DNA from 4 places in the Lactobacillus sp. C449L genome. Region 1 is predicted to be linked to each of the others. Evidence: predicted binding sites of a transcription regulator. Region 1 holds the regulator's gene; each other region holds the start of a gene.
What was found. Region 1 encodes Rex, which represses fermentation and respiration genes when NADH is low (regulators of the CRP and FNR family bind a similar motif). Its sites were predicted from a motif close to TTGTGAANTANTTCACAA; they were not measured.
Positions count from the first base shown of each region.

Region 1 (8,164 bases):
AATATCGATCATGAGAAACAAAAAGTAAAGTACCGTCAAAGCTCTGTAGCGCTTGTTCCAAAACTTCTTTAGCTTCTAAATCCAAATGGTTAGTTGGCTCATCCATGAGCAAGAAATTGTTATGCTCTAAAGATAGAACCGTCAGTGTCAATCGAGCTTTTTGCCCTCCAGACAACTGGGCAACTGTTTTATCAATGTCCTTAGCTGTGAAAAGAAAGCTTGCTAAAATCGATCTAACGTCTCGTTCTGGCATAGTTTTATGCCGATCCCAAACAGTGTCAATAACAGTTTTATTTGGCTCAAGTAGCTGCAATTCTTGGTCATAATAACCAATATCAAGTGCTGCCCCATACTTAATGGATCCACTTTTAGGCTCAAGCTCATGCATAATCGTTTTGAGCAGAGTTGATTTGCCTATCCCATTAGGTCCAATAACAGCTACACGGTCGCCTTTATTAACTTGGAGGGAAATATCTTTGACCATGGTTTTAGTCGGATAGCCAATACTCAAATCGCGTAAAATTAAAACCTCTTTGCCAGAAGAACGCTCACTTTGGAAATTAATACGTACCTTGGATTTATGCTTTGGCGGATTAATTCGTTCCATTTTCTCTAGTTGCTTACGCCGACTTTGAGCCCTTTTAGTAGTTTTGGCACGAACTAGGTTTTTTTGAATGAAATCTTCGTCTTTTTTGATTTTCTCTTGTTGTTTTTCGTAGGCTTCTTCTTGCTGACGATTACGTAAACTGCGCTCAGCTACATAATCCGAGTAATTACCTTTAAAAGAAGTCAGTTTACCGAATTGTAATTCAAAAATCTGAGTAGCCAAATGATCTAAAAAGTACTGATCATGCGAAACAACCAGAATAGCGCCTGCGTAGCTTTTTAGAAAATTCTCAAGCCAATCTAACGTGTCTAAGTCTAAGTAGTTGGTTGGCTCATCCAATAAAAGTAATGGTGGTTTGCGCAAAAGCAGTTTTACAAATGACAGACGAGTTTTTTCGCCTCCCGAAAGATCACCAATCACTTTTGACCAAGTGCTTTCAGGAAAGTTAAATCCATTCAAGATGCTCTTAATATCTGCTTGGTAGGTATAACCACCTAGTTGTTCAAAATTGAACTGCAATTGGTCATATTGTTTTAAAAGCTGCTTATCGTCAGGTTGATTAGCTATTTGTTCTTGCAATTGATGAATTTGGTTGCCCATTTTAATCAGGGATGCGAAAACAGTCAGCATTTCGTCCCAAATAGTTTTATTTTCATCTAGACCATTTTCCTGAGCAATGTAGCCAACATCAATGTCTTTGTTAATAGTAAATTCGCCATGAGTAGCTTCTTCTTCACCAGTCATGATTTTAAGCAAAGTGGTTTTGCCGACGCCATTTGGTCCAACTAGTCCAATTCTTGCATTTGAATCAATGGAAAAGTTGACATGATTGAATAAGGTAGTGGCACCAAATTGTTTTTCTAAATCGTGTCCTTGTGCAATTATCATATTTTTCACCTAAAAACCATTTTAGCATATCAAACAAAATTACTGCGTACTTGTTTGGCTTGGATTTTAAAAAATCAAAAAATCGTAATCTAAACCGGGCTGATTTTAAGCGTAACAAGATTTTATGGAAACTTGGTATGTTGTTGACCTAAACTCACTGTATCAATAATTCTAAGCTTGTGAAAAAAAGTATTTGCAAATATCATCAACTTATAGGTAAAATAATCTTAACTGATGAATGGAATTCACAAGTTGGAGGCCTTTTAAAAATGGAAAAAATCAAAATACCCACAGCGACAGCTAAAAGACTGCCACTTTATTATCGATATTTAATTATTTTGAATGAAGCTGGCAAAGAAAAAGTTTCTTCTACGGAGCTGTCCGAAGCAGTTCAAGTAGATAGTGCATCAATCAGACGCGATTTTTCTTATTTTGGTGCTCTAGGTAAACGTGGGTATGGTTATGATGTAAAAAGCCTGCTTACATTTTTTAAAAAGATCTTGAATCAGGATACGTTAGCTAATGTTGCCTTGGTTGGTGTTGGTAATTTAGGTCATGCTTTGCTCAACTACAATTTTAAAAGAAGCAACAATATTCGTATTTCTTGTGCTTTTGATATTGACTCAAAAATTACAGGGAAAATCTTAAGTGGTGTTCCTGTATACGAAATGCGAGATTTGAAAAAGCAATTAAGTGACCAACAAATTACGATTGCAATTTTAACGGTTCCATCTGATTCTGCCCAAAAAACAGCAGATGAAATGGTTGAAGCGGGTATCAAAGGCATTATGAACTTTACGCCTATTCGCTTATCGGCACCAGCAGGTGTGCGAATTCAGAATGTTGATCTAGCAACTGAACTGCAAACTTTAATTTATTTTCTCGACTCAGATAAAGGTAAGTAAAGCTATCAATATAACCAATTTAAGTAAATTAGCACTTTGAGCAAAAAAGTGCTAATTTTTTCTTGCATTTTTTTGTTAAAGGGTTTATTATCATATTTGTAAGTTAGCACTTGGTCATTAGGAGTGCTAACCATAATTAAATAGATTTTAAATTAAATATAGGAGGGACAAACGTGTTACAACCAATTGGTGATCGCGTGATCGTAAAAGTAAAAGAAGAAGAAGAAAAGACTGTAGGCGGAATCGTTCTCGCTTCTAATGCGAAAGAAAAGCCAACAGAAGGTGAAATTGTTGCTGTAGGTGAAGGCAGTTATGCTGAAAACGGCACTAAAATCCCAATGTCTGTGGCAAAAGGCGATGTTGTTCTATACGATAAGTACTCTGGCACTAACGTTGAATACGAAGGTGAAAAATTCTTAGTCCTTCACGAAAAAGATATTTTAGCAGTTGTTAAGTAATCAAAGGAGCGGATATTATGGCAAAAGATATTAAATTTTCAGAAAAAGCAAGACGTTCCCTTTTAAAGGGTGTTGATCAGTTAGCTGACACAGTTAAAGCAACAATTGGACCTAAGGGAAGAAACGTTGTTTTGGAGCAATCATATGGCAACCCAGAAATTACTAACGATGGGGTTACAATTGCTAAGGCAATTGAATTAAAAGACCACTATGAGAATATGGGTGCTAAGCTAGTTGCGGAAGCTGCTCAAAAAACTAACGATATTGCTGGTGACGGTACTACTACTGCAGTTGTTTTGACACAAGCAATTGTTCGTGAAGGTTTGAAGAACGTAACGGCTGGCGCAAACCCAGTTGGTGTTCGTCGCGGTATTGAAAAAGCTACTAAGGCAGTTGTTGATGAATTACACAAGGTTAGTCACACTGTTTCATCTAAGGACCAAATTGCCCAAGTTGCTTCAGTATCATCTGCTTCAAAAGAAGTTGGTGACTTAATCGCTGACGCAATGGAAAAAGTTGGCAATGACGGTGTTATCACTATTGAAGATTCACGTGGTATCGAAACTGAGTTGTCAGTTGTTGAAGGTATGCAATTTGATCGTGGTTACTTGTCACAGTATATGGTAACTGACAACGATAAGATGGAAGCAGACCTTGAGAGTCCGTATGTTTTAATTACTGATAAGAAGATCTCTAACATCCAAGACATTTTGCCATTATTGCAAGAAATCGTTCAACAAGGTAAATCATTGTTGATTATTGCTGATGATGTTTCTGGCGAAGCTTTGCCAACTTTAGTTTTGAACAAGATTCGTGGTACATTTAACGTTGTTGCTGTTAAGGCTCCTGGCTTTGGCGATCGTCGTAAAGAACAATTACAGGATATTGCCGCATTGACTGGTGGTACAGTAATTACCGAAGACTTAGGACTTGAATTAAAAGACACTACAATCGATCAATTGGGTCAAGCTCGTCGTATCACCATAACTAAAGACTCAACTACTATTGTTGATGGTTCTGGCTCAGAAGAAGCTATTAAAGAACGTGAAGATTCAATTAGAAAGCAAATTGAAGAAACTACTTCTGACTTTGATAAGAAGAAGTTGCAAGAACGTCTTGCAAAATTAACTGGTGGAGTAGCTGTTATTCACGTCGGTGCTGCTACTGAAACCGAATTAAAGGAACGTAGATACCGCATCGAAGATGCTTTAAACTCAACTCGTGCAGCTGTTGATGAAGGTTATGTTGCCGGTGGTGGTACTGCTTTAGTTGATGTTAAGGATGATGTTAAGGATCTTAAAGGTGACAATGCCGATGAACAAACTGGTATAAACATTGTTTTACGAGCATTAACAGCTCCAGTTCGTCAAATTGCTGAAAATGCTGGTGAAGATGGTTCCGTTATTTTGAATAAGTTAGAAAGTCAAGCTCCTGAAGTTGGCTACAACGCTGCTAATGATAAATGGGAAAACATGGTTGAGTCTGGTATTATTGATCCAACTAAGGTAACTCGTACTGCCTTACAAAATGCCGCTTCAATCGCCGCTTTACTATTGACTACAGAAGCAGTAGTTGCAGAAATTCCAGAAGACAAGCCTGCTGAAGATCCTAACGCTGCAGCTGCAAACGCTGGTATGATGTAAAATTAATAGTTATTGCTGATTTAAAAAGGAACTGCTCTTTTGAGCAGTTCTTTTTTGTTCTACCATTGTTAGAAAAATGCACTATGTTAATCTTAGTTCTTATAAATATTCCTACACATGAAGATTAAAAAAATAATACGAAGTTATTAATATTGAAAAAAGAATTTTTTTAAATTATCACAAGAAATACAGCCTTTTCAGCAAAAAGAAAGCACGAAATATAAGCCTAATATATAGTAGCTATAAATAATTAATTGACATTATATTATAAAAATATTAACATATTTACTTGTTATTGTGTTTCTATACAAGAAAGGAAGGCTAATGGAATATTTAAGCTTACTTGGCGTTTTAGTGATAGTCGTGGGTTTTGCCCTTGGACTTGATACTGTAGCCGTAGTTGTTATTTCGGCTTTGGTCACTGCTTTAGTATCAGGGATTGATTTCGTTAAATTTTTACAAATTCTTGGTAAAGGATTTATAGATAACCGGATGGTTTCGCTCTTTTTCTTAACTTTACCAACAATTGGCATTATTGAGAGACATGGTCTAAAAAAGGCCGCTTCCAATTTAATTCAAAAATTAAATAATCTTACTCCTGGTCGAATTTTTGATATTTATACGGCAATCCGCGAATTGGCTGCTGCTTTTGGGATATCTCTTCAAGGACAAGTTCAGTTTATTGCGCCACTAATCAATCCAATGGCGCAGGCTGCTGGGAAAATAAATGGAGAACTAACTGATTTAGAAATTGACCAGATTAAAGGGCGTGCTGCTGCTAGTGAGAATTTTGGTAACTTCTTTGCTCAAAACTTATTTGTGGCCTCATCAAGTGTTTTGTTAATAACAAGTACTATGAAGTCATTAGGGCACCCAATTGCAGCTTCAGGGGTCGTTTTATATACGTTACCAATTGCTGTGATTTGTTATGTCTTGTGCCTAATATACAACCATATTTTTGATAACAAGATAAAAAAAGGGAGTGCAAAATAAATGGGTGATTTTTTAGGAAGTATGTGGAATAACCTTGCTGCTCTCATTAGAAGTATTTGGAATAATCTTGTTGCTCTCAAAAGTAGCTTAGACCATTTTTTAGACTCAACGATTAATGATGTTTTCATAAGCAATTTTCTACTAGCATTTTTTATTGTAATCGGGTTGTTTTTCTTGGCAGCTGCAATTGAATCTTGGCGTGATGAAACTAACCCAGTACGTTGGGGAACTGGCCTTTTTTGGTTCTTGTTTGCTATTTTATTTAGTGTTGGACAGTGGATTCCCAGTGAAGTAAGTGGTGCGTTTCTTTTAATAATTGCGTTACTGTCTTTACTTAAACAGGTTCGTGTTGGGAACATAAAAAAATTGCCTGAAGAAGTTGCGGATAAGACTGTTAGTCGAATTGGTAATTGGATTTTTCTTCCAAGTATCTTATTAGCAATTTTGGCACTTGTAATTGCACAATTTACTAAACTAGGTGGTCAGGTAGGTATTGGGATTGCAGCGTTAGTATCCTTAATTGTTGCAATGGTCTTAACTAGGTCAAATGTTAGTGTTGCATACGAAGATACCCAAAGAATGGTTAGATCAGTGGGCTCAGCTGGTATTCTTCCACAACTTCTTGCCACGTTAGGAGTTGTCTTCACTGCTTCTGGCGTTGGAGAAGTGACATCTAAAATTATTTCCGGTTTATTTCCAGTCGGAAATCACTTATTAGGTGTTAGTCTTTATTGTGTTGCTATGGCTGTCTTTACTGCAATCATGGGTAATGCTTTTGCTGCTTTTGCTGTTATTACTGCCGGAATTGGTATTCCCTTTGTTGTAGCTCAGGGAGGTTCACCTGTTGTTGTAGCAACACTTGGAATGACTGCTGGGTATTGTGGCACATTAATGACTCCGATGGCAGCTAACTTTAACACTCTGCCAGTAGCTTTGATGGAGATGAAAGATCCGCTAGGTGTCATTAAGCAGCAATTCCCAATAGCAATTATTATGTTGCTGGTTCACATAGTTTTAATGTACTTTTTGGCTTTTTAATATCCTAAGTAAAGGAGAATAAACAATGAAAATCTTAGTAACCGGTTTTGATCCTTTTGGTGATGATAAAATTAATCCTGCAATCGAGGCAGTAAAACGGCTGAACGATGAAATTGCCGGTGCCCAAATTGTTAAGGTTGAAATTCCTACTGTTTTTGGAGACTGTGCCCAGGTTGTTCATGACGCAGTCGTTAAGGAAAAGCCTGACTACGTGTTGAATATTGGTCAAGCAGGTGGTCGATTTGCGCTAACGCCTGAACGAGTTGCCATTAACTTTGACGATGGCCGAATTGCTGATAATAAGGGCTATCAACCAATCGCCACGCCAATTCATGAAGATGGTCAAAATGCTTACTTCACTCAATTGCCAGTTAAAGCAATGGTCCGGGCGATTCGTGCAGCAGGTTTGCCTGCGCTGGTCTCAACCACTGCGGGTACTTTTGTCTGCAATCATATTATGTACCAAGTACAATACATGATTGATAAGGAATTTCATGATTTGAAAGCTGGCTTTATGCATATTCCGTTTTTGCCTGAACAAGTTGTTGCCCGACCGGAAACTCCTAGTCTTAGTTTAGCTGATGACGTTAAAGGAATTACTGCTGCGATTACCGCAATCGTCGAAATGGATGGCAAAGCTGATCTTCAGAGTATTGAAGGACATATTGCTTAAAGGTAATTCGTGTAGTTTACAGCTAAGCTGCAATATAACTTGATTAATGTTTAAAAGATCGTTTTTAAATTACGGTCTTTTTTTCTTTTGCACGATTGTTTAGCGTATAATGAATAACAGTAAAGCAGAAAAGAAGAGGAATAAATGGCGAAAGCAAATCTAACTCCGATGATGGAGCAATATCATGAAATTAAGAAACAATATCCCGATGCTTTTCTTTTTTATCGTGTCGGCGATTTTTATGAACTATTTGAAGATGACGCAGTCAAAGGTGCGCAAATTCTAGAACTAACCTTGACTCACCGTTCAAACAAAGCTGAAAATCCAGTTCCAATGGCCGGCGTTCCTCATGTTGCGGTTGATTCTTACGTTGATACTCTAGTAGAAAAGGGATATAAAGTGGCTCTTTGTGAGCAGCTTGAAGACCCCAAAGATGCTAAAGGAATGGTTAAACGAGGCATTATCCAATTAGTTACGCCTGGAACGTTGATGAATGACAAGCCAAGCGAAGCAAAAGAAGCAAATTATTTAACCTCCTTAATAACAACCAAGAATTGTTTTGGTCTTGCGTATAGCGACTTATCAACAGGAGAGATTTTTGCAACGCATTTAAAAACTTTTGATGCAGTCTCTAATGAACTTCTCTCTTTGCGTACGCGTGAAGTTGTTTACAATGGACATTTAAGCGACTCAGAGAGTGAATTTTTGAAAAAAGCAAATATCACAGTTTCCAAGCCAGTTGAATTAGCTGAGAAACATGCGGAAATTTCCTATGCGCAACAAAATCTAACTAACCCTGCTGAAAAAGCTGCTGTTAAGCAGCTTGTAGGGTATTTGTTGCAAACGCAGCGCCGCAGTTTGGCCCATTTGCAGATTGCGCGTAGTTATGAAGTTAGCCAGTATTTACAAATGTCGCATACCGTGCGGGATAACTTGGAGCTAACCGTTTCTGCTAAAAC
Region 1 is NZ_JBWXGA010000005.1:11,809-19,972, reverse strand. It holds gene AC2JF9_RS07220 (ABC-F family ATP-binding cassette domain-containing protein) at 1-1,495, opposite strand, end outside; gene AC2JF9_RS07215 (redox-sensing transcriptional repressor Rex) at 1,765-2,400, shown strand; gene groES (co-chaperone GroES) at 2,574-2,858, shown strand; gene groL (chaperonin GroEL) at 2,876-4,501, shown strand; gene AC2JF9_RS07200 (DUF969 domain-containing protein) at 4,826-5,494, shown strand; gene AC2JF9_RS07195 (DUF979 domain-containing protein) at 5,495-6,532, shown strand; gene pcp (pyroglutamyl-peptidase I) at 6,558-7,205, shown strand; gene mutS (DNA mismatch repair protein MutS) at 7,374-8,164, shown strand, end outside.

Region 2 (8,164 bases), on a different contig from region 1:
ACCTTCATGTCCTTCAGGAGCTGAATCAACAATTAAAATTTTAGCACCACAATCTGCAGCAAAACGTGCAGCTGTCGCACCGGCACCACCAAAGCCCAAGACTACTACATCGTAACTTGCATCATAATAAGTGTTTTTATTTACAATCATTATCTATTAATCTCTCATTTAACTTTAGTTTGCTGCAAAAGCAGCTGCGTTTTTACCGGCTATCCTGCCAAAAACCGTGCAAGTGGTGAGCATTGTTCCAGTAGAAGGATAGGTATGAACGAAAATTTGGCCAGTAGCGGATTCACCCGCTGCATATACGCCTGGAATTGCATGGTTCATGGTATCCAGAACTTGTGCATTTGTATTAATTTTTAAACCGCCAAAACCAGCAACAGTTGTTGGATAACCTTCAACTACGTAATACGGGCCTTTTTTAGCTACCGCAACGATATCATCACGACCAAATTCTATATCTTCTTTACCAGCGAATGAGTTGTACCGCTCAACTGTTTCTAAAAGGGTTTGATAATCGCACCCAATGGCCTCAGCTGCATCTTTCAATGACGCACATTTTTTGGCTTCCGCAACCTGACTAGCTGTTTCAAAGGAAGGATTATTTTGATCAAAAACCCAGAAAAACTTGTCACCTTTTGACTTTAATGCATCATTGTACATTAAGGAATAGTGCTGACCTTCTTTAGTGAATCTTCTGCCTAAATTGTTAACGGCAAGGGCTTTGCTCAAAACGATTAGGGAATTGGCACCACCACCTACGGAAAGATAGTTTGCGGTCATAATACCCATTACGCCGTCTTTAAATTCTGTTGCGGCATGCAAGTTTTTAGTCAACCCAATATAATCGGCATTGTTATATGGCGTAGAAAGTGACCTTGTACCCTTAGCGCTTGGTGCATATTCATCACGAACCTTGCGTGCACCATCAAAACCACCAACTGCAATGACAACTGCTTTACACTTAATATCATAACTGTCATACTTGCCCTCAGTTGTGACACCAGTAACTACATTGCCAGTAGTCTTAATCTCTTCATGAATTTGCTCATAAAGAATTGGAATATTTAACTCCTTTACCCGTTTAATCACTGGATCCATAATTGCCACTGGACCGAGCTTGAAATTAATATGCGTTCTGGGTTTTTTAGATATTCCCAGTGGCATTGCAGTAAATTCCACACCATATTTGTCCGCATAATAATCAACAGCTGCTCCTGAATTTTCAGCAATCACTTTTACGAGATCGTGATTAACTTCTCCACCATCTTTTTTGGCAAAGTCTTCGTAAAAATTAATCAAGTTGTCAGGGGCATTATCTTGATCTTTATTAAATTTACTGCCAGTTGCGTACATAAACCCGCCGGAAACCACTGAATTTCCACCTAGGCGACCAGTTTTTTCAATTAAAACAACATCAGCACCGTTTTCCTTGGCTGTAATTGCAGCATCTAAGCCTGCAAGACCAGTACCAAAAACGACTACATCGGTTGAAATTTGGTGATCTTTTTGAACAATTTTCTCATGATTTGCAAATTCAGTACTTTTGGCTCCAGCCTCACTTAGCGCCTTCCTGACGGCTCTAGTTATTCCCTTAGAAGTAAATGTTGCACCTGTAACTGCATCAACTTCAGTTGATTGGTTTTTAAGTATTTTTTGGGGAATTAAATTGAGTGCATTATCAGATAAAAGTGCCGTTTCCTGATGCTCAATTACCTTTACATCAGTAATTTTTCCGTCACTTAAAGATACAGAAACCTTAATATCCGCATTATGTCCTGGTGCTGTTTTTTGATATAAGCCATCCTTTATCATTGCTAAATTCTCCTTAATCAAATATTTTATTCACACTGATCATCAAAAACAATAATTGGTTTAATCGTACTACCTTCAACAGAGTCTTTAATAGCTTGATTAATTTCCTCTGGTTTATAAAGTTTAACAATTTTATCAATTGGGAACTTACCTGCATGATATAAATCAACCATTTCAGGAATAAATTCTTGTGGAACCGAGTCGCCCTCGATAATACCAGTAATACTCTTTGACGCTGCTAAAATGTCAATCATCGGGCTGAGTTCTTTAATGGCTTTAGTACCCATCGCAACAACTGCAAATTGACCCTTAATCGTTAGCGCAGTCAAACCCTGTTTCATTACATCAGGCTCACCAGTAGTGTCGACAATGTAGTTCAAACCTTCAGGTCCTACAATCTCATTGATTTTATCAATCATGTTTTCCTTAGTATTGTTGATAGTTTCAGTAGCTCCAAACTCTTTAGATACTTCTAGCCGCATATCACTTTTGTCAATTGCAATTACGTGTTTACAGCCGGAAACAGCAGCACCCATAATTGCAGCTAAACCAACAGAGCCGGTTCCTAAAACCGCTAAGTTAGAGTTAACTTCAGGTTTTATGGCATTAAGAACTGTGCCAGCCCCTGTCATATAGCCACATCCTAAAGGCCCTGCTATGCGTAAATCCAAGTCGTTCGGTACCTTAACCAAGTTATTTACATTGGCAACTATATGGTCTCCAAATGAAGATTGACCGAAAAATACCCCTATATTTTGTCCATCCTGCTTGTGTAAACGATAGGTACCATCAAGCATTGGCCCACCACTAGTATTTAATTTGCTAAAGTTAACACATGATCCGGGTAGCCCATTCCTGCAAAACCGGCAATTTCCATCATATGCGAAGCCAACCGCAACGTGATCGCCTTTTTTGAAATCTGTTACATTTGGACCAACCTTTTCAACAATTCCTGCCCCTTCATGACCCAAAATAACTGGCAATTGAATCGGAAACCCACCATTTTGGAATTCAATATCACTATGGCATATTCCCGAAGCAACAGTCTTTATTAAAACTTCATTGCTTTTCGGATCATCTAGAATAACATCTTCCAAATTTAAATCGGAATTAGATTTGTTTAAAACAGCTGCTTTGATTTTCATAATAATTACCTCTTCATTCTTAAATTATTAAGCTTTGCTATTTTACTATGTTACTTATATCACATAATAACTTGAAATTGAATACAATTTATCAAAATTTAATTTGTTTTTTGTAAAAAAAAGCTAAAAATCCTTTTAAATAAAGCGATTTTGTAATTATATTTTATTTTAGACTTTAAAGAATAAAATTGTGATTTTTTTCACTTTATAACTATTTACCAATAACTTTCCTAAAGTCAGCACCATAAGATTGTTCAAACTTAAGAGCCTTTTTTGGCGGTTAATATCCTTAGTTTTGCTTACAATTTAGTTAATTATTGCTTTCGAAATTTTTTCTAACCGAATGTAAACTGTAAAAAAAACTAACTCCTATTAAATAACAGAAATTAGTCCGATAGTTTTAAATTAATATTTTTCTTGTTTTACTCTAAACCCACTTTTTTGAAGATTTCGTCAACGTAACGCAGGTGATAATGATAATCAAATGCATCAGCCACCTCGGTTTTTGATAGATAGTCCATAATTTTACTATTTTCAACCAAATTTTTGAACGAAACTCCTTCATTCCATGACTTCGTAGTCAGTTCTTGCACCATATCATAGGCTTTCTCGCGGGAAAGTCCTGCCTCATCAATTAGCTTGAGAAGTAATCTTTGTGAATAAATTAAGCCGTATGTCTTATCCATATTTTTGAGCATGGTCGTCGGAAAAACATCAAGATTAGTCAAAATACGGTTAAACCGATCAAGCATATAGTCAATAGCAATTGTAGTATCTGGCAGAATAATTCGTTCAGCACCTGAATGTGAAATATCCCGTTCATGCCATAAGGTAACGTCTTCATATGCTGTCACAATATGCCCTCGTAAAACTCGGGCCATTCCGCATAAGTTCTCTGAACCAATTGGATTACGCTTATGTGGCATCGCAGAAGAACCCTTTTGCCCAGCACGGAAGTGCTCTTCAACTTCATGAATTTCGGAACGTTGTAGTCCGCGAATTTCAGTTGCCCAGTTTTCGATGCTAGTTGCTATTAAAGCCAACGTAGCAATATATTCAGCATGTAAATCACGTGGCAAAATCTGGCTTGTAATCGGCTGTTGAGTTAAACCAAGCTGTTGCAATACACTAGTTTCAATTTCCGGTGGAATATTAGCAAAAGTACCAACTGCGCCAGAGATTTTACCGGACTCAACGCCTTTAGCAGCATGCTCGAAACGCTCAATGTCACGGTTTATTTCTGCATACCAACGGGCTAGCTTTAAACCAAATGTAGTTGGTTCGGCGTGAACACCATGAGTGCGCCCCATTTCCACCGTATTTTTATATTTTAATGCCTTTTCGGCAATTGTCTTTTTTAAAGAAAGCAAGTCTTGACGAATAATTTCATCGGCTTGTTTAAGGATATATCCTTGTGCAGTGTCAACTACGTCAGTCGAAGTAAGACCAAAGTGCACCCACTTTTTTTCTGGACCAAGGCTTTCAGAAACAGTCCGCGTAAAGGCTACAACGTCATGATGAGTTACTTCTTCGAGTTCAGCCACTCTTTCGGCGGTAAAACTGGCATTTTTTGCAATTTTAGCAGCATCTGCTTTTGGAACTTCACCGGCTTCACTCCAGGCATTTGTGGCCGCAATTTCTACTTTTAGCCAGGCAGCATATTTATTTTCGTCTGACCATATTTTACCCATTTCGGGGCGTGTGTATCTTTCTAACATAAAATTACATTTCCCAAGGGTTACGCAAAACAATCGTTTGATCACGTTCAGGTCCAACTGAAACCGTTACTAGTGGGATGCCAACAAGTTCGGAAACACGATTCAAAAACTTTTGCGCATTTTCAGGAAGATCATCCCAGGTTTTGGCTCTAGTGATATCTTCTTTCCAAGCAGGTAATTCTTCATAAATCGGGTGGCAACGTTCTAGTTCTTTTAAACTTGCTGGATAATAATCAATTGTTTTACCGTCTAATTCATATGCAGTTGCAATTTTAACAGAGTCAAATCCGCTAAAAATATCAAGCAGGTTAAGGCTCAGGCCATTAATCCCTGATACTCGTTTAGCATGACGCAGTGCAACTGAATCAAACCAACCAACTCGCCGCGGACGACCAGTAACTGTTCCGTATTCATGAGCAGTTTCACGAATACGGTCACCAGTATCATCAAGCAGTTCGGTTGGAAAAGGACCAGCTCCAACTCGCGTAGTGTACGCTTTACAGACACCAATTACTGTATGCAAACGATTAGCACCAACACCTGCACCGCTAGTAATTCCTCCAGAAATTGAGTTTGAAGACGTAACAAATGGATAAGTCCCTTCATCCAGATCTAGCATTGTGCCTTGAGCACCTTCAAAAAGAACTTTTTCATCGTGATCTAAAGCATCGTTAACTAGTACAGAAGTATCTGCGACATACTTCTTCATTTTCTGACCGTATTCATAGTATTTATCAAAGACATCACTAAATTCAAATGCCGGTTTTTTGTAGATTTTAGTAAATAATTCATTTTTTTCTTTTAAGTTGATACGCAGTTTTTCTGTAAATGTGTCTTTTTCAAGTAAATCGCAGACTCTAATTCCAATCCTAGAAGCTTTGTCCATGTATGCTGGTCCAATGCCGTTTTTGGTCGTGCCAATCTTATTTGCGCCCTTTGCTTCTTCCTGATATTCATCCATCTTAACATGATACGGCATGATGACGTGTGCACGATTGGAAATTTTCAAATTGCTAGTATCAATACCATTTTCTTCTAAGTTTTCTAGTTCGCCTAATAAAACTTGCGGATTAATTACTACACCGTTACCAATTACCGCACCTTTTTTGGACGCAAAAATACCTGATGGCGTTAAACGCATCTTAAAAGTTTGATTATCAATTTCAATCGTATGTCCAGCATTATTACCGCCGTTTGAGCGAACCGCATACGCAGCATCCTTACTCAAGAAATCAGTAATTTTACCTTTTCCTTCATCGCCCCACTGGCTTCCAACAACTGCAACTGCTGTCATATTTATTCACCTCAAAATAAAATCTACAAATATCACGTAAATAGTCTATCAATTTACTACTTGGTAGTCAAATTTAAATGCGAATTATTTTTACAATAATTCGACTAATAGTTCGATTTTTTGTTGACAAAAATTGTTTTTTTTAATATAGTTACTTCGTTTTTAAAAAAGCAAAATAGGAGCCGATTTACTTATGAGTAATTATTTTAGTATGGAAGCCTTTGATTATGATGACATTCAACTTGTGCCAAACAAAGGTATTATTAAGAGCCGACACGACGCAGATGTCAGGGTTAAGTTTGGAAACCGAACATTTAAAATTCCGGTTGTACCAGCTAATATGGAAAGTGTAATTAATGACGATTTAGCTATTTGGCTGGCTCAAAACGATTACTACTATGTAATGCACCGTTTCCAGCCAGAAACGCGCTTCAGTTTTATTAAAATGATGCATGAAAAAGGGCTCTTTGCTTCCATTTCAGTTGGAATTAAGCAAGATGAGTATAATTTTATTGATCAACTAGTTGAAGAAAATATCGTTCCTGAGTACATCACGATTGATGTTGCCCACGGGCATTCCGTATACGTTATTAACATGATTAAATATATTAAAGAAAAATTACCTGACACTTTCTTAACTGCTGGTAATATTGCCACCCCAGAAGCAGTCCGTGAATTAGAAAATGCCGGAGCTGACGCAACTAAAGTCGGAGTTGGTCCTGGTCGTGCTTGCATTACTAAACTTAAAACAGGATTTGGTACAGGTGGCTGGCAACTTTCTGCACTCAGAATGTGTAGTAAAGTTGCTAGTAAGCCAATTATTGCTGACGGAGGTATCCGTTATAACGGCGATATAGCAAAATCTGTCCGTTTTGGCGCAACAATGATTATGATTGGCTCAATGTTAGCTGGTCATGAAGAGTCTCCGGGTAATGTCATTAAAATCAACGGCAAAACATACAAACAATATTGGGGGTCTGCTTCAGAAGTGCAAAAAGGAGCATATCGTAATGTTGAAGGTAAACAAATGTTAGTTCCTTACCGGGGCTCAATTGCGGATACTTTGACCGAAATGCAAGAAGATTTGCAGTCATCTATTTCATACGCTGGCGGGAAGGACCTTAGTTCAATTAAGCTTGTCGATTATGTTATTGTTAAAAACACTATCATGAGTGGCGACAAGTAGTTAATAGCAAGTGCAAAAGTTTTTGTAGCATTGCTATAGTATTTCCGTTAAAATGTACTTATCTCAGTATTGTTAGGTAGGCAATACTGAGATTTTTTGTGCGCTTTTTTAGATAAAGAAAAATGTTCTTAATTAATCAAGCACTTTTAAAGTTCTTTTTGCTAAAGCAAAATTGCCAACTGTAGCCGAACCATTGTCTGAAATTTCCGGCATTGTGATATACTTCGACAGTTCTGGCACCTGAATATATCCGTTAAGTAATTTGGCAAAATCTTTTCTTACTTTTTGTAAAAAAACTTCGTTTGTTACACCTCCACCAAAAACAATTTTGTCTGGTCGTAGAATCAGGGTAGTCTGCAACGCAGCTTGTGCGACATAGTAACTCATGATATTCCAAACATAATCTGTTAGAGGAACATCTGCTCCTTTTTTGCCTGTTCTGACTTCAAATGTTGGACCTGAAACCAACCCCTCTAAACAATCCGAATGGAATGGACAAATACCAGCAAAGTCTAGATCTTTTGGATGACGTTTAATAAAAACATGCCCCATTTCAGAGTGCCCAAGCGAGCCAACAAATTGTCCATTAATAATAGCTCCACCACCAACCCCAGTTCCAATAGTGTAATAAACGAGTGAACTAATATCTGAATTCGATAAAATTGACATTATATATTCTCCATAAGCAGAACTATTAACGTCAGTAGTAAAGAAGGTTGGTACATTTATTTGCTTGTTAAGCATTCCAATAATATTGGTGTTTTTCCATCCCTTCTTTGGCGTGGTCGTAATATAACCATAATCCAGCGCTGTTTTTCTGATTTCAATTGGTCCAAATGATGCAATACTTATAGCATCAATTTTAAATTTTTTGAAATAATTCACTGCTTTATTCATCGTTTCTTCAGGACTAGTAGTTGGAAAGGTAACTTGATCTTCAACCTGATAATTTTCATTTCCAACGGCACAAACAAACTTAGTGCCTCCTGCTTCAATTGAACCT
Region 2 is NZ_JBWXGA010000002.1:300,418-308,581, forward strand. It holds gene AC2JF9_RS04785 (FAD-binding protein) at 1-150, opposite strand, end outside; gene AC2JF9_RS04790 (FAD-binding protein) at 175-1,818, opposite strand; gene AC2JF9_RS04795 (NAD(P)-dependent alcohol dehydrogenase) at 1,845-2,963, opposite strand; gene purB (adenylosuccinate lyase) at 3,386-4,681, opposite strand; gene AC2JF9_RS04805 (adenylosuccinate synthase) at 4,686-5,975, opposite strand; gene AC2JF9_RS04810 (GMP reductase) at 6,169-7,161, shown strand; gene scrK (fructokinase ScrK) at 7,294-8,164, opposite strand, start outside.
Region 2: AC2JF9_RS04795 (NAD(P)-dependent alcohol dehydrogenase) is a predicted target of Rex. The motif match lies at 3,152-3,169, and genes of this name have one in related genera.

Region 3 (8,164 bases), on a different contig from region 1:
AGTTCATCCATCACTTTATCTAAATATGGGTGCAACTTCAAAAAACGGTTACCACGCATGTACCAATGGTGTTGATGCACTACCATGTGCATTTGCGTTAAATCAGCAACTAGTTGATTCAAGATTTCTTTAGTCTTTGGATATTTCATATAAAAATGCCTCCCAAATAAAAACTATTGTTACATCTTAATTATATCCAGTAGTGCAATTAATTACTAAAATAATGTTTGATTGCTTTTTTAAAAACCGATAGCTGAACCTTCAGACGCCACTAATTATTTCTTACTATGTTTTTTTGAAATCTCGTCATTAAGCAAATTATTCCAATAAATAAGGCCAAAATTCCACTAGCAGAAAATACATTTAAGCCAAGTATTTTAACTAAATTTGTTAACGGATTGATGATCAAGGGGCTAATTACGCCACCAACCGAATATATTGCGACGTATACGCCCAGTGCCATAGAAACGCTATTGTCATCAACTGAAATTGAAATCAAATAAGGGAATTGTCCCATTGCAATACTCATCGCTGCTCCTACTAAAAAACTGCCAATAAAAACAATTAAGAGGGAATGAAACAGCCCAATTAACAAATACGCTACGCCATACATTAAGAATGAAAGTGCAATTGAGGAGTATTTGAATTTCTTGCCAATAATGCCAACAACTAATCCACAAAGCATGCCACCAATTAGCGAAATTGTCGAAGTAAGAGCCGCTTGCGAAGTCGCACCCAGATTTTCCTGGACCACGAATAATGCGATATTATTATTCAAGACATTGTTTAACAGCATGGTCAAAAACGCCCAACCAGCACAGTAAAAAATATATTTACTTAAAGTTATTTTTGCACTAGAAGCATCTTTTCTTTCCTGATCCAAAATTTTTGGCTTAAACGGTAATAACGCTATCACAACGACAAGAATCAAGAGTGAAAAAAGATATATCCAATAATTGTTGACCCAACTACTCTTTGCCGCAAACTGTCCGCCACCCATAATAAATACGACTCCGCCGATATTAATAAAAGTGGTTGATAACCCCATCGTTGATTCTCGTTCTTTTTTCGGTAAAATTTGGGAAATCAAAACTTGGGTCAAATTAGTACACGCCCCTTGGCCTAAACCGACCATGCAGGAGCAAAATACTAAAAAGATAAAATTATTATGAAACAATAACGGTAACAACCCACCGACTGCAACCAGAATAATTGATGAAACCGTCAGACTTTTCAAGTTAACCTTGCTTGCAGTTAGCTTGCCAATTAGAATTCCGGCAACCATCATAAATAGGTTAGGTAAAGACGTCAACATCTGCACGCCTGTATTACTCAAAGCAAATACCTTTGCTAGCGCGGCATACGACGGTGTGATTGCTAAAGAAGCCATGCCCATCAAGCTAACAGCTAGAACCCCAATCCTAGTTTTGGTTACATATGTCTTTTCCTGATTATCCATCAATCAGGCCTCACTTTACGATACTTTCTACCGCGTTCCGGCCAGAAAATACTGCATAACCAGCAGTACTTCCCGGTAAAGTTACCGCGTAGGTATCACCAACCAGCATTCCAGCAGAATCATTGCCAGCCGCATACAGACCAGAAACAGGGTACCCATACTTATTCAAGACCTGATTATCATTGTCAACACGAATTCCACCAATAGCACAAGCCATGCCAACACCTAGTTCAACAGCATAAAATGGGCCTTGTTCAACTGGGGTAAGATACTTTTGATTCTTGCCAAAATCAGTATCTTCTCCCCGAGCCGTTAGCTTGTTATAGTGACTGATTGTAGCTTGCAAGTTTGGCAGATTAAGCTTTTGAGCTAACTCCTCAACAGTATCTCCTTTGGTGAGGTACTTTTCATTATTAGCTAAATCACGATTGATTTCCTCAACCAAACAATCAAATTTATCTGGCGAAACTGGCGAATTACCAACTTCCTTATATAAGCCCACATTAGTTAAATAATCCACAGCCTTCTGACTTAAAATTGAAAAAGTTCGTGACTGAGTTAGGATTGCACTTCCTGCGTGACACATATTGTCATTGACATCTTCATTAATAAAACGTTCACCACGTTCATTAACCCATAAAATGGCTTCCTGAGTTGCCGCAGCCGCAAGCTGTGCAGGCATATGAACATATGCTGGCCGTGTTTTATCCAAAATTGCTCCGCCACCATATTGGATTGCTCCCATTTGGTAATGCTCAGCGCCAGCTTGCCAGGCCATCTGCATGCCGTCACCAGTTGACTTGCCATCGCTAACTGATAACAAACGAGCAGTAAACGGTGACCTTTTCTTAACTAAATCTGGATTATCGACATAACCACCAGTTGCCAGAATGACATTGTGCGTTAGAACTTCTCTTTCCTGTCCAGTAGCCTCACTTTGCACAAGTAGACCGTTAACATGACCATTTTCCTGCAAAATCTTCTGCGCACTGACACTGGTTACAATTTCAATCTCATACTGCTTAGCCGTTTGTTTTAGCTGCTCAATTACTGCGTGACCACCGCCTGAAAAAGTATGAATTGTTGGCCAGCTTTTGCCCTGGGGACCGACTTTGCTGAATTCAACCCCAAGTGAATGGAGCCAGTCAATTGTTCTACCACTGGCCGAAATATACTTTTTCAAATGAAGAGCATTGGCTTCATAGTGTGAATAGTTAAGCTCATCCTGTAAAAGCTTAGTAGAATTAACTTTGATATCTTCCTTTTTTTGCAAATAACTATCAACACCCATGGCTCCTTCAACGTAATTGCCGTCGCCGCCGAGTGTTCTGCCTTTTTCAATTACCAAAGTATGAAGATTGTATTCACCTGCGCTGACAGCAGCAGAAAGTCCTGCTAAACCCCCACCCACAATTACTAAATCGTATTTATTTTCTTTAGGAAACATTTTGTAGCCTCCTCCTTACTTCAAGCCAACGGAAACGCCACCATCACTTAAAATGGTCTGTCCAGTCATAAATGTGGCTTCACTAGCTACAAAAACGAAAACTTTAGCAACTTCTGCGGCAGTTTCAGCACGTTTCATCGGAACCGTTGGCAAGACCTTTTCCAAAAAGCCGCCTTCATTTAATGCAGTTTTGGTTAGACCAGGAGCAACACTATTAACGCGTATATTTTTATCAGCATAATCAACGGCTGCAGCTTGGGTCATACCAATGATGCCATTTTTAGCTGCATTATAAGCACCCATGCCACCGGGATTGTAAATGCTACCCAAAGCGGTGGTATTAACTATTGAGCCGTATCCTTGTTTTAAAAACAAGTTAATTTCTTCGCGCATGCACAGAAAAGTCCCACGAAGATCTAAATTGACTGTTTTATCAAAGTCATCGTCAGTAAGCTCGGCGAATGGTTTCAGTATACCACCACCTGCATTATTCATAACGTAATCAATTTTGCCATACTCTGAAACTATTTGGTTCAAGCTACTTTTGATACTTTCTTTATCCATTACGTTTAAAACAAGACCTGATATTTTACTTTGATATTTATCATTCAACTTGGAAGCGACTTGAATAACTTCTGGATTATAATCTGTTAATACCACGTCACTACCCTGTTTAGCAAATTCATCACTAATTGCAAAACCAATTCCTTGGGCAGCCCCAGTAACAACAGCAACTTTTCCTTCTAACATTTTTATATCCTCCTAATTCAAGCTTTTAATAGCTTCTTGCGCAGCAATCCAACCTGAAACAAAGGCAAAGCCGTTGGCAATACCTTCATAACTTGGATAGCCATCTGAGTAAAGTCCATTAACATTATTGCCAACAATATATAAATCACTGATTGGTGACCCATCTTCCCTAACTGGCTGGCAATTGCGATCAACATTAACGCCATCCAAAGTGCCTAAAATAGCACAATGCTCAATAATCGCATAAAAAGGACCATCGTGTACTCCAAACAGCAATTCATCGGACGACTTTAAAAATGTTTCATCATTATGCTGATCAACTGCATTATTATACTTAGCTACGCTTTGTTTGAGTGAATCAACCGGTAAATGCAGTTTTTGCGCCAATTCTTCAAGGCTGCTTGCTTTAACCACCTCACCAGATTCGACAGCGGCATCAAAATCTTTTTGAATATTTGGTAATGGCCCAACCGTAGCTTTTGGTGTTTCACCCACATCACAAAATTGCCGTTCGAAAGTATCTTCGAGGTTTACTTCAGTTGACTTAAAAGTATCTAAAGTAGCTTGGTCTAGCAAAACATAGTATTTGCCATGAACGTTATGTGCCGCATTTCCCCACATTGCAAAGTCATAAACAATGTCTTCGTTAACAAAGCGATTGGCAGTCTGGTCTAGCCACAAAAGTGGCAAATTTGTTAAAGCTTCAACTGAACTGTCACGTTTCATCGGATTAATGTTCATGCTAGGGGCACAACCATGAGCAAATAACACTGGAGAGTGACGAATATCAGCACCAAGTTTATGAGAAAGCTCAATGCCTGTGCCAACAGACTTGCGTTCCCCTAAATTTAAAAACTCAGATTCATCAGAGTATTTTTCCTTGAGCATACACTCATTACCACAGTATCCACCATCTGCAAAAATTACTTTTTGAGCTTGAATTTTAAACTTTTGCTTCTCAGCATTTTCAGCAATTACTGCTTTTAAACCATTGTTGTATTCAATGTCGACTGCGGCAGCTTCAAGAAAAACTTTATTCCCAGCGGCTTCAAACTTTTCAGAAAGTTTGTCCCAATTAGTCATTTTCTCTTTAAAACTATTAAATTTATGATAAACGAGAGGATCATCTATGTGGGCTTTTTGCTCGCTCTGTTCCACTGTTACTGGTAAACCCATCTCATCTAATCTTTTAATATTTTCACCAGACATTTTCAAAAAGCGGCTCAATAATTCACCATTTACGAAGTAATGATTATAATCCGTCAAGCCGTTAAAGGCTTCTTGGTAGCCGTAGTCAACTTCTTTTTTATTTTGCTCCTCCGAGTTGATAGCGAAAACCCCGTGGGCACCAAACTTTCCTGCACCCCCAACTTTATTGCCTTTTTCTAATAAAACAAACGGAATTTTCTTTTGATATAGTTCAAAGCATGCAGAAATTCCTGATGAACCAGAACCTACAACAACAACTTTAGTAGAAAAAAAATCCAATGTAATCTCATCCTTTCATCGGTTTTGTGATTTTATTTACAATTGGATTTTAAAGCATTTTTTAAGTAAGCGCTAACATATTTAAGTTATTGTCAATAAGCTTAAGTTGTTGCCACTTTTACCAACTTCTTTAACTCACTTGACGCACTCAAATTAAATGCAACTACAGTAGTAAAAGCATTTGCTAAATGTTTGGGCGAAACACGGTATGTATTTTTGCAAAAGGGTGGTACTACAAATGATTTTGGCACCATTGTTATACCTCCTTTAAAGTTAACATTTAAACATGCCGCAGCAAAACTATTTACTTCAGCAATTTGACTGTATTTCCATCCTTCTTTGCAATAAGTATTAATAATTGAGGTTTGAACATCCGTTATTCCTGTTGATTTCCAGTTTTGAGTATAAAAAACACTGCTTTGAGCCAATTCTTTTATATTATTCTGATATTTATCAACTTCCATCTGATTAAATAGTAGGTCAAAACTGACTTTTTTAAGTGGCAAATACTCAATCTTGTTGTTATTTGTAAACGCAAGCTGAAAACCTATAAGCAAATCATAATTTTCATTAATTAATCTGCTAATTCCTGAATCAAAATTTTCTTCATCAAAACTTGTCCAACATTCCTTAGGAAGCTTGGATGCAAACATCGCAGCCTCATTTTCAAGTCCCTGAAGAAAATGTATCCTTATAAGCTGATCTACATGCGGATCTGGGTGACGCCATATTTCAGTATATAAATTGACAACTTCTACAGCTCGACGATAAAATTCTTTGCCAGTCGGCGTCAACGAAAACTTCCCAGCTGAGCGGTTTAATAGCTTTTGCCCTAATTCATTTTCTAACTTCTTAATTGCCGAGCTAACCGCAGTTTCAGATACATAGTTTCTTTTAGCAGCAGATATAAAACCACGAGTTTGGACAACATCGATAAAGTATTTAACTGGCATTAGATTATAATTCATTTTTTTCACCAATTTTTCTAGACAATCAAATTATTATTTTCACATATTATGTTATCGAAATATTCTCATGAATTAAATAGTATGATTAACAATTCTACGACAAACATCAATTTTACCCTCAATGTTGGTAATTCAAGGGAATTTACAGTAAAATGTTACTTGATAAAAAGGAGTGTCTTCATGTCTAAACTAGAAAAGCCTATTGTGATAGGCATTACCGGTGGTTCAGGTAGTGGTAAAACAACCATTGCTCGTAAAATCGTTGATCAGATGCGTGAAAATGAACACGTCTTAATTATGACGCAAGATTCTTATTACAAGGATAATACTGGTATTCCTATGGACATCCGAGAAAACATCAATTATGATCATCCGGATGCATTTGATGTTCCTTTGCTGGAAGAGCAAATTGGTAAATTGCTTAAATATGAGTCAATTGAAATGCCTGTTTACGATTTTAAGGAACACACTAGAAGTCAAAAAACGATTCACATTGAGCCAGCAGATATTATTATTCTTGAAGGAATTTTAGTACTTGCAAGCCAAGAAATTCGCGATTTAATGGATATTAAAGTGTATGTTGACACGGACGACGATATTCGCTTTATTAGACGACTTGAACGTGATATTAAAGAGCGTGGTAGATCAATTGATTCAGTTATTGAACAATATCTTGATACAGTTAAACCAATGTATCATCAATTTATCGAGCCAACTAAACGCTATGCCGACATTATTGTGCCTGAAGGTGGTGAAAATGATGTGGCAATTGACATGTTGACCACAAAAGTTCACTCGGTTTTAAGTCAAAATACTAGATAGCAAAAAAGGAACCAAATCTACTTTTCAGATTTGGTTCCTTTTTCTTTTTAGTGTTAGTCAATTGCTAACCGACTAATCACTTCCGCGTAGTCAGGATATTGCTTTAACAATTGAATTTTGTTCATCATTTCAAAGTCATGATAATCAAAGCCGGGAGAAACAACACAGCTAACTAAACAAAAACTATCCGACTTAGTCACTTCGGAAGCAAAAATTGTGTTCTTTGGCACCTTGAATTGCATCACTTCGCCTTTAGTAACATCTTTCCCTAGCTTAACAGCCGAGTATTTTCCTTCAGGTGAAATACAGTGGATAGTAATTGGCTCGCCATCATGGTAATACCACAATTCATCATGGTTTAGACGATGGAAATGTGAACAACTAGTATCGTCTAATAAAAAGTAGATTGAGGTGTAATAATAGCGTTGACCTTGACTATCTTCAGCATAAAACTGTTCGTCACTTGTATAAATTTGCCGAAACCAGCCACCCTCTTGATGAGGTTCAAGGTGCAGTTTTTCAATATAATCTTCACGTTTCATTTTAGAATTTTCTCCTACTATTGAGTTAAACAAGATAAATTTCTTGCATTCGAGCTTTAAAGTCAGTTGGTAATTGTAAGCCCTCAGTAAAGTAACGATTAAAGTCACCATAATTTTTAGCAACTGTTTGGAAATAGCGCTCTAAGTATTGACGTTCAACAGTTAATGCAATAGCAACATCCTTTAAGTTAGCAGAAGTCACTTTATCTTTTAAATAATTTAAAATTTCTTCATTGGCTTCTTTACGAGCATCAATTGTCTTTAAGTAGTCAGTAAAGATTTGATCATCACTAACATCTAAACTTTTTAAAATTAAGGCCGCGCCCACTCCGGTACGATCCTTTCCAGCAAAGCAGTGAAAAGCAGTTGGAACGGGGTTTTCAATTAAGCTCATTAAAAATTGACGATAGCCCTCTTTAGCTGATTTAGATAATGCCAGTTCTTCATATGTCTTAAGCATATCTTCTTCTACGTGGCTATTGGCAGAAATAATTTCATCTACACTTGCTTGGTTTGTTCCACTGTCTTTTAAAACGTCAAGCACAACATAATCAAGACCTTGCCAGAGATAGTCAGGATATTCTGCACGTTCGTCCGATCCACGGAAGTCAACTAGCCGTTTAATCTGATACTGATTTTGCACAGCATCCTTTTGTTCAGCAGTTAAGTCAAACAACTGACCGCAGCG
Region 3 is NZ_JBWXGA010000001.1:666,505-674,668, forward strand. It holds gene AC2JF9_RS03135 (Dps family protein) at 1-149, opposite strand, end outside; gene AC2JF9_RS03140 (MFS transporter) at 272-1,459, opposite strand; gene vprA (vinyl phenol reductase) at 1,470-2,906, opposite strand; gene AC2JF9_RS03150 (SDR family NAD(P)-dependent oxidoreductase) at 2,922-3,656, opposite strand; gene AC2JF9_RS03155 (FAD-binding protein) at 3,669-5,144, opposite strand; gene AC2JF9_RS03160 (LysR family transcriptional regulator) at 5,246-6,112, opposite strand; gene udk (uridine kinase) at 6,293-6,934, shown strand; gene AC2JF9_RS03170 (cupin domain-containing protein) at 6,988-7,476, opposite strand; gene AC2JF9_RS03175 (tyrosine-protein phosphatase) at 7,502-8,164, opposite strand, start outside.
Region 3: AC2JF9_RS03155 (FAD-binding protein) is a predicted target of Rex. The motif match lies at 5,169-5,186, and genes of this name have one in related genera.

Region 4 (8,164 bases), on a different contig from region 1:
TGATAAATAGGCTTTAGAATGCCGTAACGCCATTTTGTAAGTTTGTTTTCCAGCCATGGCACAAACCACATGTCCAAGCCAAATGATCTACCAGAACCATTCATAACTGCCAATGCTGCAAAAATCATCCATACATTTACCCAGTAGTTCATTCCTGATAAGCAGAAGATAGCTACAAATACTGCACTCATCCCACCAGCTAACCATGTACAAAATCCTAAAACCAACATAATCCCAAGAGCAATTTCAAGACACGTCATAGTTTTTTGCGCCACCAATGCCGCCTCTTTGTTGGGAATCAAAACCTTAGTCATTGCTTGTACCCAACTTGGCATTTTTTCAAAAACCGCCATAGGTGAATGACCATAATCATAGTTTAAAGAAAATAGTGCCGGAGCAGCGCTAGTTGCTGCCTTTCCACTAGCAGCTGTAGTTGCCGCAGCTTTCTGTGAAGCACCACTAGTAGCAGCTTGTATCAACCACGGAAATTGCAATTGTAATTTATCAGTAAACCATGAGCCACTGCCTTGGACCTTATACCAGCAATCTATTAACCACATCATTCCTAGATATATTCGTAATGGTACTGTCCACAGAACATTGCCATATCTATTAAGATTGCCGCGCCATAATGTTGGTCTCTTAACTCTGAACCATTCATCCATCACATAGTGGAAAAGATAATGACCTGAGTATATTTCCATGAAATAGATCATGTCAACAATATCTTTCATCAAAATAGCAAAAAAACCACTTAAATGAAAGGTATTGACTAAAGAAGCAACACCCCAGGCTGGGCCCAGTGATACCATAAATCCTGAATAAGTACCCTTGAATTTAACAAGCTCACCAGTATTAATTTGATTATAGATATTTCTTAGTGCACATTTCCCAGCAGATTCAGCACCCTGAACCACTTGTGGTTCACCACGACCACTTCCGTCAGTGTCATATAACGCAACATCTCCAATAACATATATATGGGGATCAGTTGGAATTTGCGAATACTCATTAACTATTATTCTGCCAGCTCGTCCAGTTTCAAAGCCAAAGTCTCTTGCGGCATCAACAGCTTTAACACCAGCAGTCCAAATTAGGGTTCTAGTTGGAAAAGTGGAGCCATCTTTAAGATCGACATAGTTTTCGTGAACGCCGACCACACCAGTATTAGTCTTAATTTCAACGCCCTGTTTTAAAAGATACTCCTCGGCTTTTTTAGCATCAGAGCGGTCAAGCATATTCATGACCGATGGTGCCATTTCCATCATAGTGATCTTAATTTCATCCTTCGGCAAGTTATATTTCTTAGCTAATTCACCACGCCAGGAATTTAATTCACCAGCCATTTCCGTACCGGTAAACCCTGTGCCTACAATAACAAAATTTAAATACTGCGCTTTCTTCTTAGGATCACGTTCCTTTGAACCCAAGTGTACCATCAAATCAATATGATCACGAATTTTTTCAGCATCGTCCAGATTGCCTAAAGTATAACCATATTCTCTGACTCCAGGCGTTCCAAAATCATTTGGCTGCGAGCCAATAGCCAAAACAACATAGTCATAAGGATAGACACCGTTATCAGCTACTACTTTTTTATCAGACTGGTCAATTTTCGTTACATTATCAGTTACAACATCGACATTTTTCCTACGGGAAAATAAACGCTGCAAGTCATATTTAAGACTTTTCGCTTCCACGCGATTAGCCGCTACTTCATGTAGCGATGTCATCATCGTCATATAAGGATTTTTATCAATCAGTGTAATTTTAACATCTTGTCTTTTTAACTTTTTGGCAAGATGCTTAGTCGTATAGAGTCCGCCGAAGCCTCCTCCAATCACAACAATATTTGTTTCAGCCACTTTAAGCACCCCTTCAAGAGTAATCACTTTACGTACTTATTATACTAAACTTTATATACTTGGTAAAGTGGCTTATTTCACAAACATTTATTTAATACTATTAATACGCTTTCTTTGCTATTTTATCAATTTTTTAAAATAAAATATTATTATTGCATTACTTAATTTACTATTTTATAATTTAACTAAGTGAACTATTACACAAATTCTATTGTTTACTAATGAGGGAGATATTTATGAAACAAAATAAAATTATTTATAGTACAGCTATGTTAGCTTTGTCTACTTTGTTGTTAGGCGCTTGTTCAACAACAGCTAGTAATGAATCTTCAAACAATTCTAAACCCAAGGAAAGTAAAGTTGCTAAGAAAAAAATTCCTAAGCAAATTGCTGGTGGTGAGTTAAAAGATGGCGACTATAAATTAGTAGAAGATAATTATTCCAATGGCTACCGATTAAAAATGGCAATGACCGTTAAGGAAGGTAAAGTAACTAATACTAGCTACGATTACGTTAATAAAGATGGTAAGTCAAAAGCAAATGACTCTAAGTATGAAGAACAAATGAAGAAGTACTCTAAAGAAAAAATTGGACCAAAAGAGTTTATTCCTCAACTACAAAAATCATTTGCTAAAAATGGAGCTAATTCAGATGGAATTCAAGTCGTATCCGGTGCGACTGGCTCAAGCATGACTTTGAAGAACTATGTTAACCAGCTGACTCAAGCAGCACAAAATGGTAAAACCGGAACTATTCATATCAACAATGATAAAAAGATGAAAGACGGTACTTATAAGCTAGAAGAGCAAAATTACAGCCATGATTATCGTCAAGTATTTACAATGATAGTTAAAAACGGCAAAATTAGTAAGTTCAAATACGACCAAATTAACAAGAAGGGTATTTCTAAAACCCAGAACTCTTCTTACGAAAAGCAGATGAAAAAAGTTAATAAGATTGGACCTAAGGAGTACATTCCAAAATTACAAGAAGAGTTTTTAAAGTCAAAAGGTAATACTGAAAAAGTTCAAGTAGTATCTGGTGCAACAGAATCTTCTAATTCTTTCATTGCATACGTTAGTCAGTTAATTAATGCTGCTCAAAAGGGTGACAGCGGAACAATTAAAGTAGATAATATTGTTTATCAAGAATAAAGTTCAATCAATTTAAAAAGAGAGGGACGTTTAAGCCGCTCTTTTTTGTTAAGGAAATTAGAATGAATAAACAAATTTGCAAGATTCTACTAATAATAGAACTATTATTAGCTGCAACTAATTTGACAGCTTGCTCGACACAAAGTAAACACTCTGAGCCAACAAAAGCTGAAATTACAACCAAACCAAGTTCTGATACCAAGTTTTTAATGGGAACAGTTTGCACAATTAAAATATATAATAAAAATAAGCGGAAAGCGTTACAAGCTGGATTTGACCGAATATCAACACTAGCAAAAGAAACTACTGTTAATCAAAAAGGTAGTGAAATAGACAAAATTAACCAAAATGCAGGTATTAAGCCAGTTAAAGTAACACCAACAATTTACAGAATGTGTAAAGACGCTTACCATTACAGTAAAGTATCTGCAGGTACTTTTGACTTTACCATTGGACCAATTACGAGCTTATGGAGAATTGGCTTTCCCGATGCACACAAACCAAAAGCAAGTACGATAAAAAAACGACTTTCCTTAGTAAACTACCGCAATGTTGTATTTAATGATCGAAGACAAACCGTTTTTCTCAAAAAACGTGGTATGAAGCTTGACCTTGGAGGAATGGCTAAAGGCTTTATTTCTGATGAGATCATGAAAGTACTAAAAAAAGAAGGTGTAACTAGTGCCATCATTGACTTAGGTGGTAATGTTTACGTACTAGGAAAATCACCAACAAACGGTGGCAGTTGGTCAGTGGGAATTCAAGATCCTAAAGCCGGTCGTGGAACAGCAATCGGATCACTTCCTGAGCAAAATGCTACAGCAGTAACTTCTGGAATTTATGAGCGCTATCTTAAAGTTGGCAATAAAATATATAGTCACCTAATGAATCCTAAGACTGGTTACCCTTGTCAAAACAACCTATTAAGTGTAACAATTATTGCCAAACGATCAGCAACTGGCGATGGCTTATCCACTGCTGTCTTTAATCGTGGACTAAAGAAAGGATATCAATACATTGAAGATCAGCCTGGCACAGAAGCAATCTTTATTACTAAAAAGAAAAAAGTATACATTACTTCAGGACTTGCAGGCAAATTCAAACTATTCTCAGACAGTGGCTACCATTTAGCCAAAATTGAAACAGTAAATTAGCCTAAGAAGGGAAAATAAAGTGAAAGCCCAAAAACAATATAATCGCTTCACGATGACTGACTTTTTTGAATTAGTGCGTCTTAATACCAAATTAAACAGCTTAATGCCTTACTTATTAGGTGTGCTATTTGCGTGTTTTTGTTTTCATACATTTAATTGGGAAAATTCCCTGATTTATTTAATTGCTCAAGGAGCAATTGCACTTTTTGTCACAGGCTTTAATAACGTTCAAGACTATCGTCTTGCTAAAAGTCAGAAATATCAAAAAGAGCACAACTTAATTGGTAAGCGAAATCTATCACCTAAAACATCTTTAATAGTGATGCTTATGTTGCTTTTTATCGCTGGAGTTTTAGGCATTTGGCTAACTATTCGAACTAATCTTTTTATTTTATTGATTGGAGCTCCGGGACTTTTCGTCGCAGTTTTTTATACCTATGGACCAGTGCCTTTCTCGCGAGTTCCTCTAGGAGAAATTCTAGCTGGCCTATTTGAAGGCTTGGGTATAACGTTTTTGGCGGTTTATATTAATGCCCCATTTTCTCAACTAGCAAGTTTATCTTTTAACTGGCCAAAATTTTCATTGACTGGTAATTTAGCTAACTTATTGATGGTACTTTGGATTGCTCTGCCCCAAGCTTTTTTTAACGCTGCTACAATGCTTGCTGACAACACTTGTGATTTAAAACAAGATTTGGAAAATGGCCGCCATACCTTACCGTCATATATTGGTGTTCCAAAATCTTTAAACCTTTTCAGCTTCTTAACTCTATTTCCATATGTAATGGTTCTTGTTAGTGTAGTTCTTAAGCTCTTACCTGTATGGCAGCTCTTAGTGCTCATAACTCTACCAAAACTATTGAAAAATGTTCAATCTTTCAGAAAAAAACAAACTAAAGATATAGCCTTCTGGGTGGACAAGGATAATATTAAACATAAAATACCAACTACCTTTGACTTGGCTCCACAGAATTTATTTTGGTTTCAATTAATGCAAGTCTTTGCATTGATTATTGGAATTTTATTTAAATAAACCTTTACTTGACTTTAAAAGCTAAAACCATTTAAGTTGCAGCTTTTAGGTCTGCTTAGTTATCTTTATCAACTTAAAACAATTTTTTCATACAGCTTAACTGTTAGCAGATAGTAAAAGAGATAAAGAACAATAAAGATGGTAAAGGGAATCCAAATTCGACTATATGGATTACCAAAGAATACTCTAAAAAGTTTTAGACCAAAGAGAACATCAATTACACCAAGAACACCTGGCAGTAAAAACAGCATACCTATTTCACTTTTAATTGAGTCTTGCAAAGTCTGACTGCGCACACCCATTTGATAAAGCATTTGGTAGCGCAGCTTATCACTTGCAGCGCCACTTAGAACTTTAAACATTAATGTCGAAGCAAGCATTGCCAAAAAAGCGAAACCTAAGAAAAAGCCCATGAATTCAAAACCACTACTAAAATTACTAATTTCTTTATAACTAACTGGTTTACTGGAATTATATATGTCAGTATATTTAGTATTTTCTTTTAACTGCTGATCTTGAATTTTTAGCAAAAGCGGATAATCTTTTTCAAAGTTCTTAACAATTATCAAAGAGATAAACTCATGAGTACCCTTTTGCCTCAGCCATTGTGCCTTTGACATAAGTTTGATTTTTTTAGAAAATCCATTCGGAACAAGTGCGCTTAACGCAATGTTCGCTTTAGTATGGGGCTTGTCTAGTTCTTTAGTCGACATCGTCTTTACTTTATATTGCGGTAAATTATTTTTTAAATAAAATTGCACGCTTTTAATTGGTTGACTTGAAAATTCGTCTACCATGAAATAAATGTGCCCTTTATTTTCTTTATAATGGTACGTTTGCTTGCGCGCAATACTTAATTTAGCAACCTCATTTTTTACCACCGAAGATTTGCTAACAATCGTCGTGTCATAATAAGTACTGTCTTTTACCTGATCTTTTAGCGAATCAAAATTGAGTCCAACCGTAATTGCTCCAAGAGCTAAAGCAAACAGCAGGGAAATAACCGTTAAAATTTTAGTGTAATCATGCAGGCGAAACTTGAGCTGTCCTAAAGTGAACATGCGAATCTTGTGATAAGAAAAGCTCTTTCTTTTAATCAAGAAATTAATAATCACGCTGAAAAAAGAATTAAAAGTAAAATATGAGCCAAGAACGATAGTAAAAAGTGCTGCTGGGATAATGAAAAAGATCATTCCTGCCGATAAGTTCATAATGAAATAGCCAGCACCTAGTAAGACCACCCCGAGAACAGCTTCGATAGTATAACCAGCTGGATGCGAGTTGATTTTAACGGGATTTTGGTCTTCTTTGAGTAAACTAATCACTTGCGTATGTGTTAGCTTACGAACATTTCGCAGTGCGCCTAAAAAGAACATTATAATAAAGAAAATAAACGTCCATAAAATCGCTCTTGAAAAAATCACTTGAAAGTGAGAGACAGCTAAATTCAACTGAGTTATTAATAAGTGCGAAACTATGGCGGTTAATCCAAATCCTAACAAAATTCCTAATGCAGTTGCTACGATACCGGTAAGCAAAGTTTCGCTAAAAATTAACAGACCAATTCGTGAACTTTTTGCCCCAAGGGACATGAACATTCCGTAGTCATGTTTGCGCATGCTTAATAAAAATGAATTGGCATAGGTCAAATAGACAAAAGTGATAATCACTAATAAAACAATTCCAAAGCCAAACGTGAAATTAAGATAATTGGTTGACGAGTTAACATCTTTTGAAATAAATGCGGGATTAATCGCAATTGTCAAAAACATATAGAAAACCATACTGGCTACTGTCAACCCAGAAAATAAGACCAAATAGTCTTTTAACCGGCTCTTAACTCCAGTTAGTGATAACTTCCAAATCATGATTCTTACCCCCTATTCAAAAGTGCCAATACGGTCAATTAATAAGTGGTAAAATTCTTGTCTTGTCAGCTTGTTTTTAAGTAGCTGTTCACCTATTCTGCCATCTTTAATAAACAAAATTCTACTGGCAAAACTAGCAGCAAGTGGATCGTGAGTAACCATTAAAGTAGTGATACCATCATTTTCATTTAGATCAGCCATTGTATTAAGTAGTTCGCGCGCACTCTTTGAATCTAACGCTCCAGTTGGTTCGTCCGCCAGCAATATTGCTGGCTCATGAACCAAGGCCCGAGCCGCTGCAACTCGTTGCTTTTGACCACCCGATACTTCAGCTGGGTATTTATTGAGAATCGCTTCAATACTCAACCTGGTAGCAATTTTTTCAACCAGTGGATCAACCCGACCAGTTGAAATACCCTGTAAAGTCAATGGTAAGGCAATGTTCTCTCGATTAGTTAGATTTTCTAGTAAGTTAAAATCTTGAAAAATAAATCCAATTTGTTTACTCCTAAAATCGGCCATTTGGTTGGCATTCAGAGTGCTGTTATCTTCATGATTAATAAAAACATTACCCGTAGTTGGTTTGTCTAAAGTTGACAAAATATTCAGCAGCGTTGTCTTGCCTGAGCCCGATGCTCCCATGATTGCAACAAATTCTCCTGACCCAACGGCAAAGTCAACACCTTTAAGTGCCTGGTATTGTTTCTCACCTTTTTTACCATAAGTTTTAGTAACTCGATCTACTCGTAAAATTTCTGTCATAGCCTTTCCTCTCTTTATATATTTATGTACTATTTAACTAATACACTAATATAATATTCAATTTTTGTCAAACTAAAATAAGCCCTTTTTGATAAAAAGGCTTATCAATCGTCAATTGCTATACGAACATCTATCAATTGAGAATATTTAACTTTTTAAAAAGGCAGTAGTTAGCTTAATCTGCTCATAACAGTCTTTAGCGGTGTCACAATGACTGGCGTAATAATTGCTGTGAAAAGTGCTTCAATTATTCCATTCATCCCGAGTGTAATAATCAAGACTTCAATTAAAGGTGTCCCACTAGCAAAATTGCCCATATAACTAATTA
Region 4 is NZ_JBWXGA010000003.1:69,436-77,599, reverse strand. It holds gene AC2JF9_RS06040 (FAD-dependent oxidoreductase) at 1-1,865, opposite strand, end outside; gene pplA (extracellular electron transfer flavoprotein PplA) at 2,102-3,019, shown strand; gene AC2JF9_RS06030 (FAD:protein FMN transferase) at 3,082-4,173, shown strand; gene AC2JF9_RS06025 (UbiA family prenyltransferase) at 4,193-5,206, shown strand; gene AC2JF9_RS06020 (FtsX-like permease family protein) at 5,275-7,074, opposite strand; gene AC2JF9_RS06015 (ABC transporter ATP-binding protein) at 7,087-7,836, opposite strand; gene AC2JF9_RS06010 (ECF transporter S component) at 8,007-8,164, opposite strand, start outside.
Region 4: pplA (extracellular electron transfer flavoprotein PplA) is a predicted target of Rex. The motif match lies at 2,053-2,070, and genes of this name have one in related genera.